One region of the Brachybacterium sp. JB7 genome, then DNA from elsewhere that is predicted to be linked to it. Evidence: riboswitches for the same ligand, from Rfam matches in the RefSeq annotation. Region 1 holds a riboswitch; the other holds the start of a gene.

Region 1 (4,427 bases):
CGCGGGATCGAGCACGAGGTCTGCGGGGTCGACGCGAAGGGTCTGCGCGATGCCCTGGAGGACGTGCCGGTGCGGCTGTCGACGATGGGTCGCACCCTCGCCGAGGATCCGGAGGCCTTCCGGTATGCGGCGCTCGCGGGGCGCTGCGGGGCGAGCCTGCTCCCGGCCCTCTGAGGCTCAGCGCTCGGCGGCCTCGCCGCGCTCCTGGACGAGGGCCTGCAGACGGTGCGCGTCCGCGATGGCCCGCTTGCCGTCGTACCGCTGGATGGCGTTGATGGCCAGGGTCGATCCGTCGGCGAGGTCGAGATGCGCCCAGGGGTCCCCCATCGGGAAGCTGATGCCCAGGATCTCCGGCCATTCCACGGTACGAGTGCGGAAGACGTTCCTCACCTCGAGCTCGGACTCCCGCGCCACCAGGCGCACGGAGGCCTCGAGGTGGCAGAACAGGGCGATGAGCACGCCCACCGTGATCAGCCCGATGCGGCCGATGAGCAGGAACCCCGGCATCACGACGGCCCCGGCGATCATCCCGGCGAGCACCACGATGGCGGTCAGGTACGCGAAGACGCGCACCATTCGCGGGCGGAACACCGTCGTGGTCATCAGGGCCTCAGATGCGACAGGCCTGAATCGCGGTGACCAGGATGGCGCGGGCGCCGGCGTCGTAGAGATCGTCCATCATCCGGTGTGCGGCGCGACGATCCACCATCGCCCGCACGGCAGACCACTCGCCGCCGTGCAGCGGCGAGACCGTCGGCGACTGCAGCCCGGGCGTCACCTGGACGGCCGTCTCCAGCAGAGCAGTGGGGATGTCGTAGTCGAGCATCACGTACTCGCGGGCCACCAGAACGCCCCGGAGCCGCCGCTCGAGCACCTCGAGAGAGTGCGCACCGGCCTCCTCGAGCACCATGCCGGGGCGCGAGAAGAGCACGGCCTCGCTGGTCATGATCGGCTCGCCGAAGGGCTCGAGGCCGGCCTGGCGCAGGGTGGTGCCGGTCTCGACGACATCGGCGATCACGTCGGCCACGCCGAGGCGGATCGAGGACTCGACCGCGCCGTCGAGGTGGACCACGGACGCGCCGATGCCGCGCTCGGTGAGGTAGTCCTCGACGAGGTTCTCGTAGCTGGTGGCGATGATGGAGCCCTCGAGGCTCGTGATGTCCTCGCGGGTTCCCATCGGCGCGGCGAAGCGGAAGGTCGAGCGGGCGAACCCCAGGGAGAGGATCTCCTCGGCCGGCGTGCGGGAGTCCAGCAGCATGTCCTGGCCGGTGATGCCCACGTCGACGGTGCCGGAGCCGACGTAGACGGCGATGTCGCGGGGGCGCAGGTAGAAGAACTCGACGTCGTTCTCCTGGTCGACGACCACCAGGTCCTTGGTCGTGCCGCGGCGGCGGTAGCCCGCCTCCTGCAGCAGATCGACGGCGGGCTCGGACAGGGCGCCCTTGTTGGGGACTGCGATGCGCAGCACGGTTCCTCCTCGGCCGCGGGGGCGGCCCATGAAGCGGCGTCGGCGGGCGACGGATGGAAAGTCTGGTGAAGCTGTCAGGGAATGCGGGACGAGCGGCTGCTCAGAGCTGGCGGTAGACGTCGTCGAGGCTGATGCCCTTGGCGACCATCATCACCTGCAGGTGATAGAGGAGCTGACTGATCTCCATGGCGGCGTCCTCATGGCTCTCGTGCTCGCAGGCCATCCAGACCTCGGCCGCCTCCTCCACGATCTTCTTGCCGATCTGATGCACCCCGGCATCGAGCTCTCGGACGGTGCCGGAGCCCTCGGGGCGGGTACGGGCCTTCTCGGTCAGCTCAGCGAACAATGCTTCGAAATCCTTCACGCCACCAGGGTACGCGTCCCGGTGAGCAGAGCGCGCGTCGGACCATCCACCGGGCGCCGGATCACTCCCGGCGCACGGTGGGGTCCAGGTGCGCGGTCTCCACGGAGACCCGTTCGCCCTGCTCGCCGTGCTCGCTGCGGTCCTGACGGCTGCGCACGCGCCACCACACGAAGAAGCCGATCAGCGTGAACGCGCCGTAGAAGACGTACATGAAGGCGCTCGCGTAGTAGCCGGCACTGACCAGGAGAGGCACGCCCACGAGGTCGACGGCCACCCAGATCAGCCAGAACTCGACCCATCCCTTGGCCATGCCGAAGGTGGCCAGGAGGCTGCCCATGAAGATCCAGGCGTCGGCCCATACGGGCTCGTACGAGCCGAGGGCGCGGAAGAGCGGCGTGAGCGCTGCGGTGCCGCCGACGAGGGCGACCAGCAGCAGCACCCTGGTTCCCCCGGAGGCCCAGCGGGGCTCGACCGCGGTGCCGCCGTCGTGCTGAGCCTGACGCCAGCGCACCCAGCCGTAGATGCTGGTGAGGATGAACATGATCTGGCGTCCGGCCTGGCCGAGCAGGTCCACGGAGCCGGGATTGCCGAAGACGGTCCCCATGAACACCGTGAACAGCAGCACGTTGCCGACGATGCCGATCGGCCAGGCCCACACCTTGCGGCGCATGCCGCCCAGGGCGCTGAGGAGCCCGAAGACGTTTCCGAGCACCTCGCGCAGGAGGATGAACTGGCCGCCCGCGAAATCGATGCGCGCGTCGAAGAGCCACTGCAGGAGTTCCATGTCGGTCCTTTCGCCGTCGGATGCAGTGGCTCCGGGGGGGAAAAGGGTTCCGGCATGGCTCCGGGGAAACGCCGAGGGCGCCCTGGGCATGCAGGACGTGCGCCTCTCATCCAGGCTGTACTGTCGGTGCCGGAGTTCCACCGGCTCCACCGCCGAAGCGGGTCGCGGACTGTCACCGCCGGCTCGGAATTTCACCGACCCCGGAGCACGTCACTGATGTGACCGCCCCAGGATAGCGCCGTCGCCGCCGGCCCGGGTCAGTGGGCCGTGTGGCGCCCGGCCAGTTCGCGCAGGGCGGAGATCTCGTCGGCGGCGTCCTGGGCGCGGTAGATCGCGGAACCGGCCACGAACACGTTCGCCCCCGCCTCCGCGCAGCGTTCGATGGTCTCGCGGCTCACGCCGCCGTCGACCTGGATCGACACCTCGAGGTTGGCCTCGCTGATGGCCCGACGGGCGCGGCGGATCTTGGGGAGCATGGTGTCCAGGAAGCTCTGCCCCCCGAAGCCGGGCTCGACGGTCATGATCAGCAGCATGTCGAACTCGCCAATGACGTCGAGCAGCGGCTCGATCGGGGTGGCGGGCCGCAGTGCCACCCCCACCTCGGTGTTCTTGCGGCGCAGATCCCGGGCGAGCTTGATCGGAGCGCTCGCGGCCTCGAGATGGAACGTGACCGAGGAGGCACCGGCCTCGGCGTACTGGGGGGCCTCGCGGTCGGCGTCCTCGATCATCAGATGGGCATCGATCGGGATCGGGCTGCGCTCGACGATCTGCTCGACCATGCTCGGGCCGAACGTCAGGTTGGGCACGAAGTGGTTGTCCATCACGTCGACGTGGACGCTGTCGGCGGTGGAGATCTTGTCCAGCTCCGTGCCGATGCTCATGAAGTCGGCGTTGAGGATGCTGGGATGGATGTACTGGCCATCGGTCGAGTAGGCGGCATTCATGATGTCGGGGTTCCTTCCACGGCGGGGGCTGACTGCTTGCGCAGCAGGCAGATGTACATGGCGTCGGTGCCGTGCACGTGCGGCCACAGCTGCACGGCAGGGCCCTCGCCCAGCTCGATGTCGGTCCGATGCGCGGGCAGCACACCGGCGCGCACGGCGTCACGAGCGTCGAGCTCCTCGACGTCCTCGCGTCCCTTGAGCACGTCGGCGACCACCAGGCGCGTCTCGGCGAGGTGCGGCGAGCAGGTCACGTAGGCGACCACGCCGCCGGGCGCCGCAGCGTCCAGAGCGGAGGTCAGCAGGGTGCGCTGCAGGGTGCTCAGCTGGCCGACGTCCGCCGGGGTGCGGCGCCAGCGGGCCTCGGGACGACGACGCAGGGCACCGAGTCCGGAACAGGGCACGTCGGCGAGCACGCGCGAGAAGCGACCGGGCAGCTCGGCACCGAGGGTGGTGCCGTCGGCCGTACGGGTGCTGATCTCGCAGCCGGCCTCCTGGAGCGTCGCGACCGCGCGCTCGACGAGCTCGGTGCGGTGGGGCTGCAGCTCGACCGCGAGCAGGTCGGCGTCATGGCCGACGGTGAGCCCGCCCAGCAGAGCGGCCTTCCCGCCCGGGCCGGCGCATAGGTCGAGCCAATGGGCGTCGTCGGCACGGACCAGATCGTCCGCGCCCAGGGCGAGTGCGAGGGCGGCGAGCTGGCTGCCCTCGTCCTGCACGGCGACCCGGCCCTCCTTGACCGCGTCCATGCCGCCGGGATCGCCGGAGGGCCAGGACGCCGCGAAGACGCTGAGCCGGCCTGCGCTCGCGCCGTGGTCGATCAGCTCGTCGAGATCGGTGAGCCCGGGGCGCATCACCAGCGAGACCGCGGGC
Region 2 (4,427 bases), on a different contig from region 1:
GGTGAGCAGGTGGACGCTCCCCACGCCGAGGCGCGCGAGGATCCGCGGCACCGCCTCGAAGCTGCGGGCGTCGACCGGCAGGCCCAGGTCGAGGTTCGCCTCGACGGTGTCGCGGCCGGAATCCTGCAGCGCGTAGGCGCGCAGCTTCTGCACCAGGCCGATCCCTCGCCCCTCGTGGCCGCGCAGCAGGACGAGCACGCCGCGGCCGGCGGCCTCGATCCGCGCCAGGGACTCCTGCAGCTGCGGCCCGCAGTCGCAGCGGCGGGAGCCGAACACGTCCCCGGTCATGCATTCGGAGTGCACCCGGGTCAGCACCGGTTCGTCGGTCGTGACGTCCCCGCGCACGAGCACCAGATGCTCGGCGGAGCCGTCGCGCACGGCCAGGGCACGGAAGGTGCCGTGCTCGGTGGGCAGGTCCACCGGCTCGGTCATCTCGAGGGGATCGGCCTCGAGCGCCCGACGGTGCGCCACGAGCGCCTCGATCGAGATCATCACCAGGTCGTGCTGGTCGGCGAACTCCCGCAGCGCCGGTCCGCGCATCATGGTGCCGTCATCGTGCACGAGCTCGACGATCATGCCGACGTCGGGCAGGCCGGCCAGACGCGTGAGGTCCACCGCCGCCTCGGTGTGGCCGCGGCGCTCGAGCACGCCGCCGTCGCGGGCACGCAGGGGCAGCACGTGGCCGGGACGGATCAGGTCCGCGGGGGCCGAGCCCGGATCGGCGAGGACCTGCAGGGTGCGGGCACGGTCGGCCGCGCTGATCCCGGTGGTCACGTCGGCGGAGGCGTCGACGCTCACGGTGTAGGCGGTGCGCAGCGGGTCCGCGTTCTCGGCGACCATCAGCGGCAGCTGCAGGGCATCCGCCCTCGCCGCCGTCATCGGAGCGCACAGCAGGCCGCTCGAGTAGCGGACCGCGAAGGCCAGGGTCTGCGCGGTCGCGGCCGAGGCGGCCAGGATCAGGTCGCCCTCGTTCTCGCGGTCCTCGTCGTCCACGACCACCACGGGCGCTCCGACGGAGAGTGCGGCGAGGGCCTGCTCGACGGAGTCCAGTCTCAGCGTGCTCATCGACGCGCCCCCTCGGCGAACAGCAGCTTCTCGACGTGCTTGGCCAGCACGTCGACCTCGAGGTTCACGCGGTGGCCGATGTCCCGTCGGCCCAGGGTGGTGCGGGCGAGGGTCTCCGGGATCAACCCGATCGTCACCTCGTCGCCGTCGATCGCGGCGACGGTGAGGCTCACGCCGTCCACGGCCAGCGATCCCTTCGCGACCACATAACGGGCCAGGCCCGCGGGCAGCTGGATCCGCAGGCGGGTGGTGCCTGCCTCCTCCTCCCGGTCGAGGATCTCGCCGGTCGCGTCCACATGGCCCTGCACGATGTGGCCGTCCAGGCGTCCGTCGACCCGTACGCAGCGCTCGAGGTTGACGGTGTCACCGGCGGCGAGCCCGCCGAGTGTGGTGGCCTCGAGCGTGGTGGCGATGACGTCGGCGCTCCAGGTCTCGCCGTCCTCTGCGGTCACGGTGAGGCAGCAGCCGTTCACGGCGATCGAGTCGCCCAGGGCGATGCCGGCCAGGACCTGCGGGGAGCGGATCGTGAGGCGGGCAGGATCCGCCGGTGAGGTGAGCGACTCGACGGTGCCGAGTTCTTCGATGATTCCGGTGAACATGGGGGTCCTTCCAGGTCAGGCGGTTCGGGGGCGGAGGGTGAGGCGGAGGTCGCAGCCGCGGGGGGCGACCTCCACGAGGTCCAGGTCCAGGCGCTCGGAGATCGTGGTGATCCCCAGGTCGCCGACGCCCGGTGGTCCGGCGCCCAGCAGGGTGGGGGCCAGGTGCACGATCAGCTCATCGACCAGCCCGGCGCGCAGGAAGGCGCCGGTCACGGTGGGCCCGCCCTCGAGCAGGACATGGCGTCGGCCGTGCGCGAAGAGCTCCGCGAGGGCGGCCGACGGGTCGTGTGTGCGCAGGAGGAGCGTGTCTCCCGCACCCGCCGGAGCGGGCAGCGGGGGGATGTCGCCGGTGCCCATCACCACGCGGAGAGGCTGGTGCGGGAGCAGGGTCCCGTCGGGGCGGCGGGCGGTGAGAGAGGGATGGTCGATCCGGGCGGTGCCGGCGCCGATGAGCACGACGTCGCAGGTGGCGCGCAGGTCGTGGACCTCGCTGCGGGCCTCCTCGCCGGTGATCCAACGGCTGCTGCCGTCCGCCGCGGCGACCCGGCCGTCGAGCGTGAGCGCCGTCTTGGCGGTGACCAGGGGGCGGTCGTGCTGCAGGCCGTGCTCCCAGCCGCGATTGAGCAGGCCGGCCGCGGCAGCGAGGTCCTCGGGCACGTCCAGCTCGACGTCGATGCCGGCGGCACGCAGGGTCTCGACGCCGCCGGTCGCGTGCGGGTTCGGGTCACGCCGGGCGACCACGACCCGGGCCACTCCGGCCTCGAGCAGCGCGTCGGCGCAGGGCCCGGTGCGTCCGTGATGGGCGCAGGGTTCCAGGGTGACGAGGGCGGTGGCTCCGGCGACGGAGACGGACGCGCGACTCAGGGCGTCGATCTCGGCATGCGGCGTGCCGGCCCTGCGGTGGTGTCCCTCCGCGATCACCGCTCCGTGGGCATCGAGCAGCACGCAGCCCACACGGGGATTCGGGCCCAAGGGCACGGCGGGGTCCGCAGCGATCTCCAGCGCACGGCGCAGGGCCGCGGTCTCGGCGTGGGCCAGCATGGTCTCTCTCCCTCGGTCCGCAGCTCGCGGTTCCGGAGGGAGGGGAAGGGTGCGGAGACGTCGTCGCCCGAGGAGCGTTCGCCGGTGCACCGGGGTGCACGGCGAAGAGCCGCCCGAGGACGTCGTTCGCGTGCGCTTCCCATCCGGACTCTGACCGTCGGTCCAGGAGTTCCACCTGGTCAGCCGAGGGCCAGAGGCCATCGGGTCGCGGACTATCACCGCCGGCTCGGAATTTCACCGACCCCAGTGCACGCGAGCTTGTCAGCTCGTCAGCACTCACGGTAGCAGGAGCTCATCCGTATGTGTCGCGCGGTCCGCGCCAGGTGACGGTGCGTCGGCCCTTCTTCCAGGTGCGCTCGGCAGAGGCCGGACCGGTCACGCGCAGCTCGGAGATCACGTGGGAGCCGATGTGCTCCTCGATCGCGGTGATGAGCTGCGGGGTGAGCATGCGCAGCTGGGAGGCCCAGGCCGAGGAGGACGCGCTGACCATGAGCACCCCGTCCTCGAGGGAGACCGGACGGCAGTGGGTCGCGAGCCTCTCGCCCACGATCTCGTCCCATTCCTCGAGCACCCGTCCGGCATCCATGCCGGCGTTCCAGCCGAGGTTTCCCAGCACCTTCTTCAGCACCAGCTCGATGCCCTGCGGGTCTCGCGGGTCCGGGCGGGATCCGGAGTAGCCGGGGGCGCTGCCCGAGCGGTCGCGCACGTCTCTGGCCTGGGTCTTCGCGGAGATCGGGAAGAGTCCGCGGCCCCGGGCCGCGGCACGGGAGCGGTTCACGGTGCGCCGGGCGAGTTCGAAGGGGTCGGTCGACGGCGGCAGCTCGGGCGGGTCGTAGAACTCATCCGGCCCCGCGACCCGCTCCTGATCGCGCTCCGACGCCGGCCGACGCTGCCCGCCGGTGCCCGGCGGACGTCGAGGGGCTACTGTCCCGGGGTGCCGTTCCACGGTCCGGGAGGCCTGCTGGTCCGGCTCCTGGGGGCCTCGCCAGGTCGAGAGATCGTACGGGTTCGCGAGCCGCGGCCGCTGTCCGTTCCCGGATCCCGGCGTCGTCATCGCAGGCCTCCGTCGCGCGGATCCCGCGGCGTCGCGTCGCCGAGGCTGACGTCGACCACATGGATCTCGCCGTCCAGCGAGCCGGGGATGTCGGTGTCGTTGGCGGTGGTGATCAGCACCTGGGAGGCGCTGGTGACGATGCGGCCCAGCCGTTCGCGCCGGTGCACGTCGAGCTCGCTGAACACGTCGTCGAGGATGAGGATCGGTTCGCCGTCGCCGAGATCGCCCTCCTCGAGACGGAGCAGGTCGTAGCTGGCCAGGCGCAGGGCGAGGGCCAAGGACCAGGACTCGCCGTGGCTCGCATAGCCCTTGGCGGGGAAGTCGTGCAGCCGGATCTCCAGGTCGTCGCGGTGCGGTCCGGTCAGGGTGACGCCGCGGTCGATCTCGTCGTCGTGACGCGAGGCGAGCAGCCCGAGCAGGCAGTCGTGGATCTCCTGGGTGCCGGGCAGCTCTCCGGCTCCGGTGCCGAGCTCGTCGAGCACGGTGGACCGATATGCCACATCGGCCGGGGAGGAGAGGTTCCCGCGCTGGTCCGGGGGGAGGTCCAGGGATTCCTCGGCACCCTCGTCCGTCGCCACCCGGAGGTACGAGTAGCCCAGATGCGGGCGCAGACGGTTCACCAGGTGCAGCCGGGCGCGCAGCAGCTCGGCGCCGAAGCGGGCGAGCTG

The links. Region 1 has a riboswitch for FMN ahead of pnuC (nicotinamide riboside transporter PnuC). Riboswitches for the same ligand answer to the same signal wherever they lie in the genome.
Region 2: another riboswitch for FMN. It lies ahead of ribD (bifunctional diaminohydroxyphosphoribosylaminopyrimidine deaminase/5-amino-6-(5-phosphoribosylamino)uracil reductase RibD); the one in region 1 lies ahead of pnuC (nicotinamide riboside transporter PnuC).

Annotation. Positions count from the first base shown of each region.
Region 1 covers NZ_QPGN01000001.1:156,845-161,271, reverse strand. The annotation lists gene CIK81_RS00740 (DUF3866 family protein) at 1-174, shown strand, start outside; gene CIK81_RS00735 (PH domain-containing protein) at 178-603, opposite strand; gene hisG (ATP phosphoribosyltransferase) at 611-1,468, opposite strand; gene CIK81_RS00725 (phosphoribosyl-ATP diphosphatase) at 1,569-1,832, opposite strand; gene pnuC (nicotinamide riboside transporter PnuC) at 1,894-2,616, opposite strand; FMN riboswitch at 2,711-2,828, opposite strand; gene rpe (ribulose-phosphate 3-epimerase) at 2,874-3,560, opposite strand; gene CIK81_RS00710 (RsmB/NOP family class I SAM-dependent RNA methyltransferase) at 3,557-4,427, opposite strand, start outside.
Region 2 covers NZ_QPGN01000002.1:44,684-49,110, forward strand. The annotation lists gene ribB (3,4-dihydroxy-2-butanone-4-phosphate synthase) at 1-1,065, opposite strand, end outside; gene CIK81_RS02560 (riboflavin synthase) at 1,062-1,664, opposite strand; gene ribD (bifunctional diaminohydroxyphosphoribosylaminopyrimidine deaminase/5-amino-6-(5-phosphoribosylamino)uracil reductase RibD) at 1,680-2,705, opposite strand; FMN riboswitch at 2,832-2,961, opposite strand; gene CIK81_RS02570 (DUF721 domain-containing protein) at 2,998-3,759, opposite strand; gene recF (DNA replication/repair protein RecF) at 3,756-4,427, opposite strand, start outside.